Regions from separate parts of the Laceyella sacchari genome, predicted to be linked through region 2. Evidence: a T-box and tRNA genes for the amino acid it is inferred to sense, from the RefSeq annotation. Region 2 holds a T-box; the other holds one or more tRNA genes.

Region 1 (7,876 bases), 890 kb from region 2:
GCTAAGATCCGTAGTCAAGAGGGAAACAGCCCAGACCACCAGCTAAGGTCCCCAAGTAATCGTTAAGTGGCAAAGGATGTGGAGTTGCCCAGACAACCAGGATGTTGGCTTAGAAGCAGCCACCATTCAAAGAGTGCGTAATAGCTCACTGGTCAAGTGACTCTGCGCCGAAAATGTAACGGGGCTAAACGATTCACCGAAGCTGTGGATGCCGCCACATTCACTCTGTCTTTCATGATCGTCGGCGAAGGACATTTGCCGAAAACATCTTTTCGGCTAAATGCCATAGCGAAACGATGTGTGGAAGCTGGAGTGAATGCGGTGGCATGGTAGGGGAGCGTTCCAAGCAGCAGCGAAGCTGCTTCGTGAGAAGTGGTGGAGCGCTTGGAAGTGAGAATGCCGGTATGAGTAGCGAAAAGAGGGGTGAGAATCCCCTCCACCGTAAGCCTAAGGTTTCCTGAGGAAGGTTCGTCCGCTCAGGGTTAGTCGGGACCTAAGCTGAGGCCGAAAGGCGTAGGCGATGGACAACAGGTTGATATTCCTGTACCACCTATTTTCGTTTGTACGATGGGGGGACGCAGGAGGGTAGGGAATCGCGCGACTGGAAGTGCGCGTCCAAGCAGTGAGGCCGAAAGGATAGGCAAATCCGTCCTTTCTACAGGCTGGGCTGTGACGGCGAGGGAAATCATCAGTACCGAAGTTCCTGATCTCACACTGCCAAGAAAAGCCTCTAGGAGAAAATAGGTGCCCGTACCGCAAACCGACACAGGTAGGCGAGGAGAGAATCCTAAGGTGCTCGGGAAAACTCTCGTTAAGGAACTCGGCAAAATGACCCCGTAACTTCGGGAGAAGGGGTGCCCCGGTAGGGTGAAAGCCCGAGGGGGCCGCAGTGAAGAGGTCCAGGCGACTGTTTAGCAAAAACACAGGTCTCTGCTAAGCCGCAAGGCGATGTATAGGGGCTGACGCCTGCCCGGTGCTGGAAGGTTAAGGGGAAGGGTTAGCGCAAGCGAAGCTCTGAACCGAAGCCCCAGTAAACGGCGGCCGTAACTATAACGGTCCTAAGGTAGCGAAATTCCTTGTCGGGTAAGTTCCGACCCGCACGAAAGGCGTAACGATCTGGACGCTGTCTCAACGAGAGACCCGGTGAAATTGTACTGCCAGTGAAGATGCTGGCTACCCGCGACAAGACGGAAAGACCCCGTGGAGCTTTACTGTAGCCTGATATTGAATCTAGGTACGACTTGTACAGGATAGGTGGGAGTCTGAGAAGCCGGAGCGCCAGCTTCGGTGGAGACGCCGGTGGGATACCACTCTGGTCGTATCGGGGTTCTAACTCGCCGCCGTCACCCGGCGGGAGGACCGTGTCAGGTGGGCAGTTTGACTGGGGCGGTCGCCTCCTAAAAAGTAACGGAGGCGCTCTAAGGTTCCCTCAGCGCGGTCGGAAATCGCGCTCCAGAGTGCAAAGGCAGAAGGGAGCTTGACTGCGAGACCTACAAGTCGAGCAGGGACGAAAGTCGGACTTAGTGATCCGGTGGTTCCGAGTGGAAGGGCCATCGCTCAACGGATAAAAGCTACCCCGGGGATAACAGGCTTATCTCCCCCAAGAGTCCACATCGACGGGGAGGTTTGGCACCTCGATGTCGGCTCATCGCATCCTGGGGCTGTAGTAGGTCCCAAGGGTTGGGCTGTTCGCCCATTAAAGCGGTACGCGAGCTGGGTTCAGAACGTCGTGAGACAGTTCGGTCCCTATCTGTCGTGGGCGTAGGAAATTTGAGAGGAGCTGTCCTTAGTACGAGAGGACCGGGATGGACGCACCTCTGGTGTACCAGTTGTTCCGCCAGGAGCACCGCTGGGTAGCCAAGTGCGGACGGGATAAGCGCTGAAAGCATCTAAGCGCGAAGCCCCCCTCAAGATGAGATTTCCCATTCCCCTGTGGAAGTAAGACCCCTTGTAGATGACGAGGTTGATCGGTCCGGGGTGTAAGCGCAGCAATGCGTTTAGCTGACGGATACGAATCGGTCGAGGGCTTATCCTACTTCATCTCTTCATCTTGCAACACGCTTTATTCCAATCTAATTTTCAGGGTGTGAATCATTTGATTCAAACCTAAAAAATAAGGCTTGACTACTGCTTAGAATGAGTTTATAATATCTCTTGTCTCTTGAAAGAGTTTTGTTTGATATTCCTCAGTAGCTCAATGGCAGAGCAACCGGCTGTTAACCGGTAGGTTGTAGGTTCGAGTCCTACCTGAGGAGCCAACATGCTTCCTTAGCTCAGTTGGCAGAGCGCTTCCATGGTAAGGAAGAGGTCACCAGTTCGAGCCTGGTAGGAAGCTCCAGACATGGCCCGTTGGTGAAGCGGTTTAACACACTAGCCTTTCACGCTAGCATGCAGGGGTTCGAATCCCCTACGGGTCACCATATGTGGACGCTTAGCTCAGCTGGGAGAGCATCTGCCTTACAAGCAGAGGGTCGGCGGTTCGATCCCGTCAGCGTCCACCATCACAACGGAGGGATACCAAAGTGGCCAAATGGGGCGGACTGTAAATCCGCTGGCTTTGCCTTCGTAGGTTCGAATCCTACTCCCTCCACCATCATATCACACGCTGGGGAATAGCCAAGCGGTAAGGCAACGGACTTTGACTCCGTGATGCGTAGGTTCGATCCCTACTTCCCCAGCCAACATGAGCCATTAGCTCAGTTGGTAGAGCACCTGACTTTTAATCAGGGTGTCGAAGGTTCGAGTCCTTCATGGCTCACTTGTTATATGCGGAAGTGGCTCAGGGGTAGAGCATCGCCTTGCCAAGGCGAGGGTCGCGGGTTCGAATCCCGTCTTCCGCTCCAATCAAAAATTGGCCCGTTGGTGAAGCGGTTTAACACACTAGCCTTTCACGCTAGCATGCAGGGGTTCGAATCCCCTACGGGTCACCAATATGGACGCTTAGCTCAGCTGGGAGAGCATCTGCCTTACAAGCAGAGGGTCGGCGGTTCGATCCCGTCAGCGTCCACCATCACAACGGAGGGATACCAAAGTGGCCAAATGGGGCGGACTGTAAATCCGCTGGCTTTGCCTTCGTAGGTTCGAATCCTACTCCCTCCACCATCATTCACACGCTGGGGAATAGCCAAGCGGTAAGGCAACGGACTTTGACTCCGTGATGCGTAGGTTCGATCCCTACTTCCCCAGCCAACATGAGCCATTAGCTCAGTTGGTAGAGCACCTGACTTTTAATCAGGGTGTCGAAGGTTCGAGTCCTTCATGGCTCACTCTTACATGCGGAAGTGGCTCAGGGGTAGAGCATCGCCTTGCCAAGGCGAGGGTCGCGGGTTCGAATCCCGTCTTCCGCTCCAAGATGCGGGTGTAGTTCAGTGGTAGAACATCGGCCTTCCAAGCCGAATGCGAGGGTTCGATTCCCTTCACCCGCTCCAAATGTTCCTCAGTAGCTCAATGGCAGAGCAACCGGCTGTTAACCGGTAGGTTGTAGGTTCGAGTCCTACCTGAGGAGCCAACATGCTTCCTTAGCTCAGTCGGCAGAGCGCTTCCATGGTAAGGAAGAGGTCACCAGTTCGAGCCTGGTAGGAAGCTCCAGACATGGCCCGTTGGTGAAGCGGTTTAACACACTAGCCTTTCACGCTAGCATGCAGGGGTTCGAATCCCCTACGGGTCACCATATGTGGACGCTTAGCTCAGCTGGGAGAGCATCTGCCTTACAAGCAGAGGGTCGGCGGTTCGATCCCGTCAGCGTCCACCAAGAATGTTTTTCTTTGCGGAGCTGTGGTGTAGAGGCCTAACATGCCTGCCTGTCACGCAGGAGATCGCGGGTTCGAATCCCGTCAGCTCCGCCAGTTATTTGAGCCATTAGCTCAGTTGGTAGAGCACCTGACTTTTAATCAGGGTGTCGAAGGTTCGAGTCCTTCATGGCTCACTTGTTATATGCGGAAGTGGCTCAGGGGTAGAGCATCGCCTTGCCAAGGCGAGGGTCGCGGGTTCGAATCCCGTCTTCCGCTCCAAACTTTATTAAGAAAAACCTCCAGATAGCTGGAGGTTTTTTTATTTTTACGGCTTTTTTCCAAAGACACTTTTCTAATTGTAGAGGACAGCTTAATTTTCTTTGCAAGCTTCTATTTTTGCATACACGGTGGGGCATAATATGAGTGTGAATCAATGGTGAATGGCGACAGCAAGATGGCAAATGAGGTGTTTGGATGGTAAACAGAATATGGCTTGGGTTTGCCCTATCTTCAGATCTCATTGTGTTGTGGCGTTAGTTGGCAACTTGTCTGTTCATTCGATTTACTTGGAGATATCCTGTACCTTGGCTAAGATGTCAGTAGACTGAGGCATAATATTTTTTGGGTTATTTTTCATTGATATGGACCTTTTCAGGGTTTGCCAGAGTGGTATCGCGTCTAGATGTTGTACAATTAGTTGGTAAATGGTGGTTTAATATGCTATAAAAAGCAACTTAGCATAGACATTTAAAGTTTTATGTAAGATTGAAACATTTTTGAGAAACTAAGGACTGAGCCTTTTTACATAAGGTTGTAAATAGGGTGAAATTTCCTGATTGAATATACTATAAAATGAATAATTATTACAATATTGTTTGTTATAACTAAAATATTTTTGTTAGTAAACTATTCTCTGTGATACAATGGTATCACCTAGTCTGTATAGAAAAGGGGATATAGCAATGGAAAAAAAGCCGATATCAATTATTGGGATGCCAATGGACTTAGGACAGGGACGTCGTGGTGTGGACATGGGTCCGAGTGCCATCCGCTATGCTTCCGCGCAGTCCTTGTTGGAGGAATTGGGTTATGAAGTGGAAGATATCGGGGATATTTCTGTTCCCAGCCCTGAGTCAATTCAAATCGGAAACCCCAAATTAAAATATTTGACTGAAATTAAGGACGTATGTGAAAAGTTATCAGAGACGGTTTCTAGTGTTGTGGAAAGAAAGCGTTTTCCTTTGGTGTTTGGCGGTGACCACAGCATGGCGATCGGAACCATTGCAGGGGTGGCGAAACATTACAACAACATGGGTTTGATTTGGTTTGACGCCCATGGAGATTTGAATACCGGGAAAACGTCTCCTTCAGGAAATATCCATGGCATGTCCTTGGCAGTTAGCTTAGGGATTGGTGATCCCGATTTGGTGAACATCAGTGGATATGCGCCCAAAGTGCGGCCGGAGAACACCGTGATCATCGGTGCGCGGGAGCTGGACCCTGGCGAGAAGGAATTGATCGCTCAGTTGGGAATCAAAGTGTTTACGATGCATGAAATCGATCGGCTAGGCATGGGGCGGGTGATGGATGAAGCGATTGGTATCGTCTCTCATGATACGGATGGCGTTCATCTCAGCTTGGATTTGGATGGCTTGGATCCGAAAGATGCACCTGGTGTGGGCACCCCTGTACCTGGAGGCATCACATACCGTGAGAGCCATTTGGCGATGGAGATGCTGGCGGAAGCGGGGATTCTTACTTCAGCGGAGTTTGTTGAAGTAAACCCGATTCTGGATCGCGAAAACCAGACGGCGAAAGTAGCGGTGGCGCTGATGGGTTCGGTTTTCGGACAAAAAGTGCTATAAGTGGTTATTTGATACAGTCAAAACGCAACCTCATGGCAGGTTGTGTTTTTTTGTGGCTTTTGCGCAATGGATTTTTATGCGCTTAAAAAGTTCTTTTATTCTTATTATTCGTGTAATATCATGTTATTTTGGAATCATGTATGTAGGCCTAATTCATGTTGTCTCTAGGGGGTTTGTGATAAATAGGCCAGCGGCTCAAAACCTTTTTCTCATTCGCTTCACGCATGGCGAGGCGCTCCTCGGGGAAATGGTTTTCCGTGACCCCACCAACTTGCTTTGCCAGACACATCCTAGACAGAGTGAATGCTAAGGCGTTTACATGAGAGCTTGGTGGAAGAAACCATTGATTATGGAAATGGGCACCATTTTTATAGACATTCCTTTTTTCGGTCTTTTCCCCCATAATGAAAGAGGGTAAAAACAGCACTCGATGTAGCATAATACACAAGAGATGGACGTGATGGAGGGTTGGAATGCAGATAGAGGGTGTAACGAGTTATCTCAATGATATTGTAGATATATTAATTGTCAGTTATATCATTTACCACCTATTGATGTTGCTTAGGGGAACCAGAGCAGTTCAACTATTAAAAGGAATCAGTGTCCTATTATTAATCTGGTTGATGAGCAACCTGTTCCATTTGGCCACGTTGCAATGGCTGATTGAGAACCTGTTTTCTGTTGGGGTGATCGCAGTGATGATCATCTTTCAGCCGGAGTTGCGCCGTGCTTTGGAACAGTTGGGCCGGGGTGGCATTTTTGGCCGCACCAGCCAGATTGAAGATCAGATGGCAGCGATGGTGGTGGGTGAAGTCTCCCGTGCTGTTTCTTTTTTATCCAAGCGGAAAATTGGCGGGCTCATTGCCATTGAACGGCAGACCGGCTTAAGTGATTATATAGAAACCGGCACGGTAATCGAGGCAAAATTGAGTTCGGAACTGCTAAAAAATATCTTTTTTCCCAACACGCCCTTGCATGATGGAGCGGTGGTGATTCGTCATGATCGGCTTATGGCTGCGGGATGTTATTTGCCATTATCTGAAAATCCTTTCATCAGCAAAGAGCTTGGTACCCGCCACCGCGCAGGGATCGGTTTGAGCGAAATTTCTGATGCGGTGATGGTGATTGTCTCTGAGGAAACGGGGCAAATTTCATTGGCGCTAATGGGGCAATTGGAAAGGGACATCAGTGAAGAACAGCTAGTATCCCGTTTATATGAAGAACTGAAACCGCCTGAGAAAAGTCCGGTCTTTTGGTTGCGCAGGGAGAAGGAGGCAAAGCGGCATGAATAACTGGGTGCAAAATGATATGCTGTTGCGCGTGGTTTCAGTAGCCTTGGCTATCATGCTATGGGGGTCTGTTACCGATGCGACCTTCACCGCCCCTACAGATGGAGACCGCACGCAGATTCGGGATATTTCAGTTGCCGTGAAATATGACAAAAACCGTTATGAATTGGTAGAGCAGCCGCAAAAAGTAATGCTGACTTTGTATGGCAAAGATGCTCAGCTGGAGCGCTTCCCTAGTACATACCAAGTGTTTGTTGATGCGAGAAATGTGGGAGCAGGAACACATTCGTTGCCGGTGCAGGTGGAGGGGTTACCCAAGGGGATGACCAAACAGGTGGAGCCGAAAGAAATAAAAGTTCATCTGGAAGAAAAAGTACAAAAAGAGATGATAGTGCGGGCGGAGTTTGTTGGTGATGTGCCAGATGGGTTCAAAGTGAGCCAACCGATTATCAACCCTTCCAAAGTATTGGTTCGTGGATCGGAGTCTACTCTCGAACGAGTCACATCGGTAAAAGTCATGATTCATTTGAACAAACAGGAACAATCATTTGACAAACAGTTACAGGTTCAGGCTTACGGTGAATCAGGCGTGTTACGACAGGTGGATGTGAATCCCGAAACGGTTCATGTACAAGTGCCGATCAATATCCCCAATAAAGAAGTACCGCTGCAAGTGGGAGTGGAAAAGGGACCGCCGCCGGGTTATGCGGTGGAGGAAATTACCGCCAACGTGAACAAAGTGACAGTATATGGTCCGGAAGATTACCTGGAAGACTTGCAGGTTTATAGCGGGCCTAAGCTGGATTTGAGCAATGTGAAACGGGATCAGACGATTCTTGCACCCATTCCTGTTCAGGAGGGTGCCATAAAAGTGGAACCCAAACAGGTAGAAATCTATGTTAAAATGGTTCGTGCTGAGACTAAAACATTTAAAGAGATTCCCATAGAGCTGACCGGTCTCAGAGAAGGGGCCACAGCGGAAATCATCTCA
Region 2 (7,876 bases):
TGACGTGGCTTTTTGCATGGAAGCGATGGAGCGGTTCCATCTCTTGGTTGTGCCGGGCAGCCAATTTGGCCGAGCAGGTCATTTCCGCGTGTCCTTCAGTGTGCCACTGAAACAAATCCAGCGTTCTAAAGATGTGTTTTGCCAATTGCGGGCGTTTTTCAGCGGGGACGAGGTGAAGACAAGCGCAGGAATGCCGGTCAATCTGGTAGAGTAAGGTGATCGGCTGTGCCCGATATTCCTCCATCGTAGGATCAGACTTACATCAAGATGGGAGCCGGCCGATTTACGGGCGAAGCTCCCATTTTCTCAAAAAAGTCGCTTTCCCATTAGATGGGTTTGCTTTATTTGAGGTACAATATGCTTGTGAAGAGTTTTACATAAAAGGTAGTGATATGGATGCATAAAGGATATGATCGTTCCATCGCGAATTATCGCCAAGCCCAACAAGTGATTCCAGGCGGAGTGAACAGTCCGGTTCGCGCATTTAGATCAGTGAAGATGAATCCGGTGTTTATTGAGCGCGGATTCGGTTCCAAAGTAGTGGATGTAGACGGCAACGAATACATCGATTACATCGGTTCATGGGGGCCTCTCATTTTGGGGCATGCTCATCCTAAAGTAGTGGAAGCTATCAAAACGACTGCGGAGAAGGGAACCAGCTTTGGTGCCCCGACCGAATTGGAGACCTTGATGGCTGAGACGGTGGTTGAACGCATGCCGTCGGTTGAGATTGTGCGGATGGTCAACTCGGGAACGGAGGCCACGATGAGTGCCTTGCGTTTGGCTCGTGCATACACCGGACGCAACAAGATTCTCAAATTTGAAGGAAGCTATCATGGACATTCCGACAGCCTGCTCATTAAAGCTGGCTCCGGCGTGGCCACCTTGGGTTTGCCGGACAGCCCGGGTGTGCCCGAGAATATCGCTCAGCACACCTTGACGGTACCATACAATGATCTGGATAGCGTCAAGCTGGTATTTGAAAAAGTGGGTGAAGAAATCGCCGCCGTCATCTTGGAACCGGTGGCTGGAAACATGGGCGTCGTTCCTCCTCAGCCTGGGTTCCTTGAGGGATTGCGTGAGTTGACGGAACAGCATGGCGCATTGCTCATTTTTGACGAAGTGATGACCGGTTTCCGGGTTGGTTATCACTCAGCCCAAGGGCGCTACGGCATCACCCCCGATTTAACGACGATGGGTAAAGTGATCGGCGGCGGCCTTCCGGTGGGGGCATATGGTGGCAAAAAGGAGATCATGGAACAGGTCGCACCCGTTGGTCCGGTGTACCAAGCGGGAACGCTGTCGGGCAATCCGTTGGCCATGGCCGCCGGTTATGCCACCTTGTCAGAGATGACACCTGCTGCTTATGAAGAGTTAGAACGCAAAGGACGGATTTTGGAGGAGGGGTTGCGCCGCAATGCGGAAGAAGCGGGCATCCCACACCATATCAACCGTGTTGGTTCGATGGTCTGTCTCTTTTTCACCGGAGAGGCGGTTACGAGCTACACCCAAGCGAAGCAAGCAGATACGGAGCGTTTTGCCGAGTATTTCCGCCTGATGATGGAGGAAGGCATTCTGATTCCTCCTTCGCAATTTGAAGGCATGTTTATTTCGATGGCTCATCAGGATGAGGATTTGAACCGTACGTTGGAAGCAAACCGCCGCGCACTGGCTCGCTTGAAAAAATAAATTTGCTGTAATGAAAGCCTTTCTTTTCGCCAACGCGAAAAGAAAGGCTTTTCTCTGTTACGCGGCATCACTCCGGCAGTTTCCACTGCAAGCTCTTCGCTTAAAGACCTGGTCTTGTCTGGGTTGGGTTATAACTCCATTTTGACCGCATATAGATACAGTAACGTCTTAACCGATGACCCACGTGTTTGAATGTTGGGTCAAGCGGTACGGCACGAACCTCACAAGGAGGGATTGTGTATATGGAAAGCAGTTTCACCCAACTCCGTTTCGACATATCGGAAAATGTTCGTCTCCAATCACAGCAACCCGGCATTGACACCCTCCTGGAGCTGGACTTGTATCCCGACATCGAAATCAAGGATGAAGGGCAACATTTGAAGATCCAGGGGTATCTGCGGTTAAATGGGTCTTATCTCAAGCAACGGGAAGGCGAAAGTGAGCCAGATGTACATACGAATGGAGAGGAAGATCAGCAAGAACTGGCTTATGTCATTCCGGTTGAGATTACGCTCCCGCGTGACCGTGCGGAAGAAGATCAGATCTCGGCGGAGGTGGAGGCATTTGATTATCAAGTGCTGTCCCCTTTTGAATTGAAAATCGATGCGATTCTGATCATCGACGGCTTGCTGCCTGAAAGGCAAGCGGAGATACCTGGCGAAGTGGCACCGCCCGATAAGGAGGAAGCCCTGCCGGTCTTTTCGGGACAGTCGGCTCAACCGATGGCTTCGCTTGCGCACCAGCATGATTTTGATGACGCCAAAGTGGAGATTGAATTAGAGACACCTGATGATCCGCAGAAGGGTGACGCTGAGCATGAAGAGCAAGATGTACATCTGATTCAACCGGTAGAGTCGATCGAATCGATGCAAGCCAATTCCGAAGAGCAAAAGGCGCTGACAGTCGATCCCCAAGACTTCTGGCGTGAACGCCAGGCGAGCAAACAGGCTCAGACGGCCGAGTCGATCAAGGAAGGGGAACAGCCGCCTGAGCCAGTGGAAATGTCGGATTCGGCTGACTCGGAAAGAGTCGATGTGGAGCAGGAACAAACGGATGGCGCACAACCCGATGAGAAACAGGAAAACACGTCCTGGATCGGCTGGTTGTTGCGGGAAAAAGAAGAAGCGTTTGTGCCGATGAAAATGGTTATTGTCCAGAAAGATGACACAATTGACACAGTAGCGAACAGATATAACGTGTCGGCAAATGAGTTGATCAGGCTAAATCGATTGCAGACAGATGTGCTGGTTGAAGGGCAGATTTTGAATGTGCCCAAGCAGCCTGAACAGCCAAGTTCGCATGCAGAGATTTCTTCGTTTGGTTGGTACGGCAAAAAAGGTTGATGCCCACGGAAAGGGGGAGCGGCAGTGGACCGATCAGCTTTAGTGTGGGAAGTGTTGCGGCAATACGGTTATGAAGATGCGTATATGGAAAAAGTGGGTGGCGTAATCTATCTGGCTTTGCCTGAAGGGGAATATGCGCTGAAGCGTTCCAGAGCCCCGCGTGAAAAATTGTACCTCTTGCACCAACTGTTGAATGAGGCAATTCAATCCGGATGTGACCATCTGTTGCCTTGGATGGAGACCAAGCAAGGGGAGCCAGTAGCCGAAGTGGAAGGCACCTGTTGGTATATGGTTCCTTGGAAGCGACGGTCTGTCCCAGATGGAAAGCGCTGGTCATCTGAGGAAGCGATGGGGGCTTTAGCCCGGTTGCATCAGGCGACGGAACCAGGTTGCAAAAAATTGGATGAGTTGGCGCCGTCCATCCGGCAAGAAGAGATCGAGTCTTGGAAGCGCAAGATGGAGATGTTGGATCAATATGCGAACCAAGGGAAGGATCGCGAATTTATCTCCCCGTTTGAGCGAGCCTTCGCAAGCGCCAAAGAACAGCTGGAACGTAGTTTCCAATTTGCCATTCGAGGATTGGAACGCTACCGCGAAAGTGAGAACGCCTCCCTGCCGCGCGCCGTTCTCTGCCATGGCAGGGTTCATCCCAGCAATGTGGTGCAGGACGAAGAGCAAGTCTATCTGATTGATTTTGACCACGCGCAAGTGGATACGCCAGCCCGTGATGTGGCTCTTGCCATTCAGCGTTTTTCGCTCCATGATGGGGCAGATCCGTTCAAGCTGTTAGAGGCTTATGAACGGGTGTGGAAGTTGGAGCCCAAAGAGAAGCGGTTGTTGGCCTTGTATTTGTCATACCCCGAGCGAATATTGAAAACACTGGGGCGGTATTTCGACAAACCGCGTACCGCCATGGTAGAGCCGCAATTCACCAAGCGTTTCGAGCGCGAGATCAGCCAGCATGAACAGATGCAGGAGCTGGTGAAAAGTTTGTGGCCGTCCAAAAAGAAAAAAGAAGAACGGGAAAAAGTCCAGGTCGCCTCTCACCAACCCGGACGCAAGAAGAAAAGGAAAAGGGCAAATCGCTAGTTTTAATCGGGGTTATCCCCGGTTTTTTATTTTTTGTAAAAGTTTGTGCAGGGCTTTTAATGGTAAACTAAGGGCAAGTACCCATAAGATCACTTCCCACATCAAGAATCTCCTCACTTACATAGATGATGGCATAGAAATGGTAGGGACAAGCGTCTTCTCACCTTTTGTTGCCCGATGAAAAAAAGTTGCTTATGACCAAATTATATGCTGCAGGTTGCGTGGTTGCTTGTTTTTTTGGAGATTTGGGAGAAAGACTAGACAGAAGTGAACGAAACGTGGAGAATAGGAATATGTTATAGGGACCAAATGCGAATGCTGACAGGAAGGGGATTTTCAAGTTGAGTATGGTAAAAACCATGGTGAAAAAAGCATATCGCGGTGTTTTGTTTTTGGTGTTTCTCAGTATTCTGATGCTGGTGACCGTATTGTTGATGACCTTCTTGGCCGATCCTCAGGCAATGTATGATCACATCAGACAAACGTTTGGTGTTCGCTGATATATGGCAGGACTGGACTCATACGATTCATTGGCGATCTCCATCGCCGTTTTTATTTTGTTTGGACGTTTGTTTGACTCTCACATGCAAAGGTTGTAATATAATAAAACAATCAATAAATGATTAATTAAGCTATGAGAGGGAAGAGTAGGCGGGATAGAGGCCTGTCAGAGAGAGGAGCCCACGGCTGGAAGGCTTCTTCAGGTTACACCGTTGAACGTCGCCCTTGAGCTGAACATCTGAAGGGTGTTGCTGTGTAAGATGTTCCGGCGCCAACCGATACCTGGCCCTAGAGTGCACTGAACCGACCAGTTGGGTTCGGTGAACAAAGGTGGTACCGCGAAACAACCTTTCGTCCTTTGCATGGGACGGAAGGTTTTTTATTTTGTCTAACAGTGAGGAGGATGTAAGATGGGTGAACCAGTGAAAAGCAATCTGCCATCCGCCTACGACCCGAAACAGGCGGAAACGAAATGGTACAACTATTGGATTGAAGGGAAGTTTTTCGAAGCGGGGAAAGACCAAAGCAAACAGCCGTTTACGATTGTTATTCCCCCGCCAAACGTCACTGGCAATCTGCACCTCGGCCATGCGCTGAACGTAACGCTACAGGATATCTTAATTCGTTTCAAACGGATGAGCGGGTATGACGCCCTGTGGTTGCCGGGGATGGACCATGCTGGCATCGCCACTCAGGCGCGGGTGGAGGCGAAGTTGCGGGAGCAAGGGATCAGCCGACACGACTTGGGTCGGGAAAAATTCTTGGCGGAAGTGTGGAAATGGAAAGATGAATACGCCCAGAACATCGCCAACCAGTGGCGCAAATTGGGGTTGAGCTTGGATTACAGCCGCGAGCGGTTTACATTGGACGATGGGTTGTCTGCCGCCGTGAGAGAAGTGTTTGTGCGCTTGTATGAGAAGGGGCTCATTTATCGCGGTAAATATATCATCAACTGGGATCCCAAAGCACGCACGGCTTTGTCTGATATTGAAGTAATCCATAAAGAAGTCAAAGGCGCGTTGTATCACTTAAAATATCCGCTCAAAGATGGTTCAGGCTACATCCGTGTAGCGACGACACGTCCTGAAACGATGTTGGGTGACGTGGCGGTGGCTGTTCACCCCGATGATGAGAGGTATCAAGGGCTTATCGGCAAAACGGTGATCTTGCCGTTCGTGGAGCGGGAGATTCCGATCATTGCCGATGAGTATGTTGAGCCGGAATTCGGCAGTGGAGCGGTGAAAATCACGCCGGCCCATGATCCGAACGACTTTGAGATGGGACAACGCCATCAATTGCCGCAAATCCTCGTGATGAATGAAGAGGGGCGGATGAATGAGTTGGCTGGGAAATACCAAGGTATGGATCGCTTTGAATGTCGCAAACAAATCGTCAAAGACTTGGAAGCGGCGGGATTGTTGATTGAAATCGAGGAGCACGTTCACTCTGTGGGTCACAGTGAACGGACGGGAGTCGTAGTCGAACCGTATCTGTCCACACAATGGTTCGTTTCCATGAAGCCTCTCGCCGAACGAGTCATCAGCGCGCAAAAGCAGGGGCAAGGCGTAAAGTTTGTGCCTGACCGCTTTGAGAAAATCTACTTGAATTGGATTGAAAACGTGCGCGATTGGTGCATCTCGCGCCAATTGTGGTGGGGGCATCGCATCCCGGCGTGGTATTGTGACGAGTGTGGTGAAATGACTGTGGCTAGAGAGGAACCGACCACTTGTCCGCATTGCCAAAGCAACGCATTACGCCAAGACGAGGATGTGCTTGATACATGGTTCAGCTCAGCGTTGTGGCCTTTCTCCACGCTCGGTTGGCCTGAGCAAACGGACGACCTCAAGCGTTATTTCCCCACGGATGTGTTGGTGACAGGCTATGACATCATCTACTTCTGGGTAGCGCGCATGATCTTTACGGCGTTGGAATTCACTGATCAGATTCCATTTAAAGATGTGCTGATGAACGGTTTGATTCGCGACGCAGAAGGCAGAAAGATGTCCAAGTCTCTGGGGAACGGCGTTGACCCGATGGAAGTGATCGACCAGTATGGCGTAGATGCAATGCGCTATATGCTGTCAACTGGTTGCACTCCGGGGAATGATATTCGCTTCCGTTTTGAACGGGTGGAGGCGGCACGCAACTTCGCCAACAAGATCTGGAACGCGTCCCGGTTTGCGCTCATGCACTTGGAAGGGGTGTCGGCTGAAGAGCTGGAACTCAAAGGGCCATTCTCCATCGCCGACAAATGGATTTTGCATCGACTTAACGAGACGGTGAAAGACACCACTCGCCTGTTGGAACGGTATGAATTTGGTGAAGTGGGACGTGTGATCTACAACTTCATTTGGGATGAACTGTGCGATTGGTACATTGAATTCGCCAAGCTACCGCTGTACGGTGAAGATGAAGAGGCCAAACGCGTGACCCGCTCGGTGCTGACCCATGTGCTGGATCAAGCATTGCGGTTGTTGCATCCGATGATGCCTTTCATCACGGAAGAGATTTGGCAGCATCTGCCGGTGGAAGGGGAAAGCATCACCGTTTCCGCTTGGCCTCAGGCAAATGAAGCGTTTGATGCGCCAGAAGCGGTTCATGAAATGCAAGTGCTAATTGAAACGATCCGTGCAGTGCGCAACATCCGTGCTGAAATGGAAGTGCCTCCGAAGCATCAAGTATCGTTGATGGTGTGTCCTGATGGGGAAACCCGGCAGGCGTTTGAACGGAACGAAGCGGCTATCAAGCGTTTGTGCGGAGTGAACCAATTGACCATCGATCCCGCATTGGCACGGCCTGACAAATCGATGGCTGCGGTGGTGACCGGTGCTGAGCTGTTCTTGCCACTCGCGGGGCTGGTGGATGTGGAACAGACGGTGAAACGCTTGGAGGCGGAGTTGAAAAAGTTAAACGCCGAAGTGGAACGCGTTGAAAAGAAATTGTCCATTCCGGGATTTGTCGCCAAAGCACCTGAACATGTGGTGGAAGCGGAACGGCAAAAAGGGGAAGAGTACAAGGAAAAACGCGAAAAAGTGTTGGCACGGATTCAGGAGATCAAAGGTTCATAAAAAGCGGTTGACGGGAGGAACGACCAAAGATTCCTCCCGTCCCGTATTGTTGACGGAGCGTCCGTTTAAATGCAAAATGTACAGAGGTAGTTTTTTTATTGTTTAATGAAGGGGAAGAAGGTCATGGATCGAATGACTTCATTTGCTGTACCAAGTGATGTGTTCGACTGGATGGAACAAACTTGT

Evidence for each region. A T-box is a leader RNA that pairs with one kind of tRNA and senses whether it is charged. The one in region 2 lies ahead of NYR52_RS05875 (valine--tRNA ligase), so its partner is inferred to be a tRNA-Val.
Region 1: it has a tRNA-Val gene. The T-box ahead of NYR52_RS05875 (valine--tRNA ligase) is inferred to sense a tRNA for this amino acid. The anticodon was not compared.

The regions. Positions count from the first base shown of each region.
Region 1 covers NZ_CP103866.1:278,929-286,804, forward strand. Annotated here, with positions in the region: rRNA gene NYR52_RS01440 (23S ribosomal RNA) at 1-2,035, shown strand, start outside; tRNA gene NYR52_RS01445 (tRNA-Asn) at 2,184-2,258, shown strand; tRNA gene NYR52_RS01450 (tRNA-Thr) at 2,263-2,338, shown strand; tRNA gene NYR52_RS01455 (tRNA-Glu) at 2,344-2,420, shown strand; tRNA gene NYR52_RS01460 (tRNA-Val) at 2,426-2,501, shown strand; tRNA gene NYR52_RS01465 (tRNA-Tyr) at 2,509-2,593, shown strand; tRNA gene NYR52_RS01470 (tRNA-Gln) at 2,607-2,681, shown strand; tRNA gene NYR52_RS01475 (tRNA-Lys) at 2,686-2,758, shown strand; tRNA gene NYR52_RS01480 (tRNA-Gly) at 2,769-2,843, shown strand; tRNA gene NYR52_RS01485 (tRNA-Glu) at 2,854-2,930, shown strand; tRNA gene NYR52_RS01490 (tRNA-Val) at 2,935-3,010, shown strand; tRNA gene NYR52_RS01495 (tRNA-Tyr) at 3,018-3,102, shown strand; tRNA gene NYR52_RS01500 (tRNA-Gln) at 3,115-3,189, shown strand; tRNA gene NYR52_RS01505 (tRNA-Lys) at 3,194-3,266, shown strand; tRNA gene NYR52_RS01510 (tRNA-Gly) at 3,276-3,350, shown strand; tRNA gene NYR52_RS01515 (tRNA-Gly) at 3,355-3,428, shown strand; tRNA gene NYR52_RS01520 (tRNA-Asn) at 3,434-3,508, shown strand; tRNA gene NYR52_RS01525 (tRNA-Thr) at 3,513-3,588, shown strand; tRNA gene NYR52_RS01530 (tRNA-Glu) at 3,594-3,670, shown strand; tRNA gene NYR52_RS01535 (tRNA-Val) at 3,676-3,751, shown strand; tRNA gene NYR52_RS01540 (tRNA-Asp) at 3,769-3,845, shown strand; tRNA gene NYR52_RS01545 (tRNA-Lys) at 3,853-3,925, shown strand; tRNA gene NYR52_RS01550 (tRNA-Gly) at 3,936-4,010, shown strand; gene rocF (arginase) at 4,694-5,596, shown strand; gene cdaA (diadenylate cyclase CdaA) at 6,070-6,888, shown strand; gene NYR52_RS01565 (CdaR family protein) at 6,881-7,876, shown strand, end outside.
Region 2 covers NZ_CP103866.1:1,171,075-1,178,950, forward strand. Annotated here, with positions in the region: gene NYR52_RS05850 (pyridoxal phosphate-dependent aminotransferase) at 1-214, shown strand, start outside; gene hemL (glutamate-1-semialdehyde 2,1-aminomutase) at 397-1,689, shown strand; gene NYR52_RS05860 (LysM peptidoglycan-binding domain-containing protein) at 1,932-3,032, shown strand; gene NYR52_RS05865 (YutH/CotS family kinase-like spore coat protein) at 3,057-4,121, shown strand; gene NYR52_RS05870 (hypothetical protein) at 4,463-4,621, shown strand; T-box leader at 4,747-4,984, shown strand; gene NYR52_RS05875 (valine--tRNA ligase) at 5,033-7,690, shown strand; gene NYR52_RS05880 (bifunctional folylpolyglutamate synthase/dihydrofolate synthase) at 7,814-7,876, shown strand, end outside.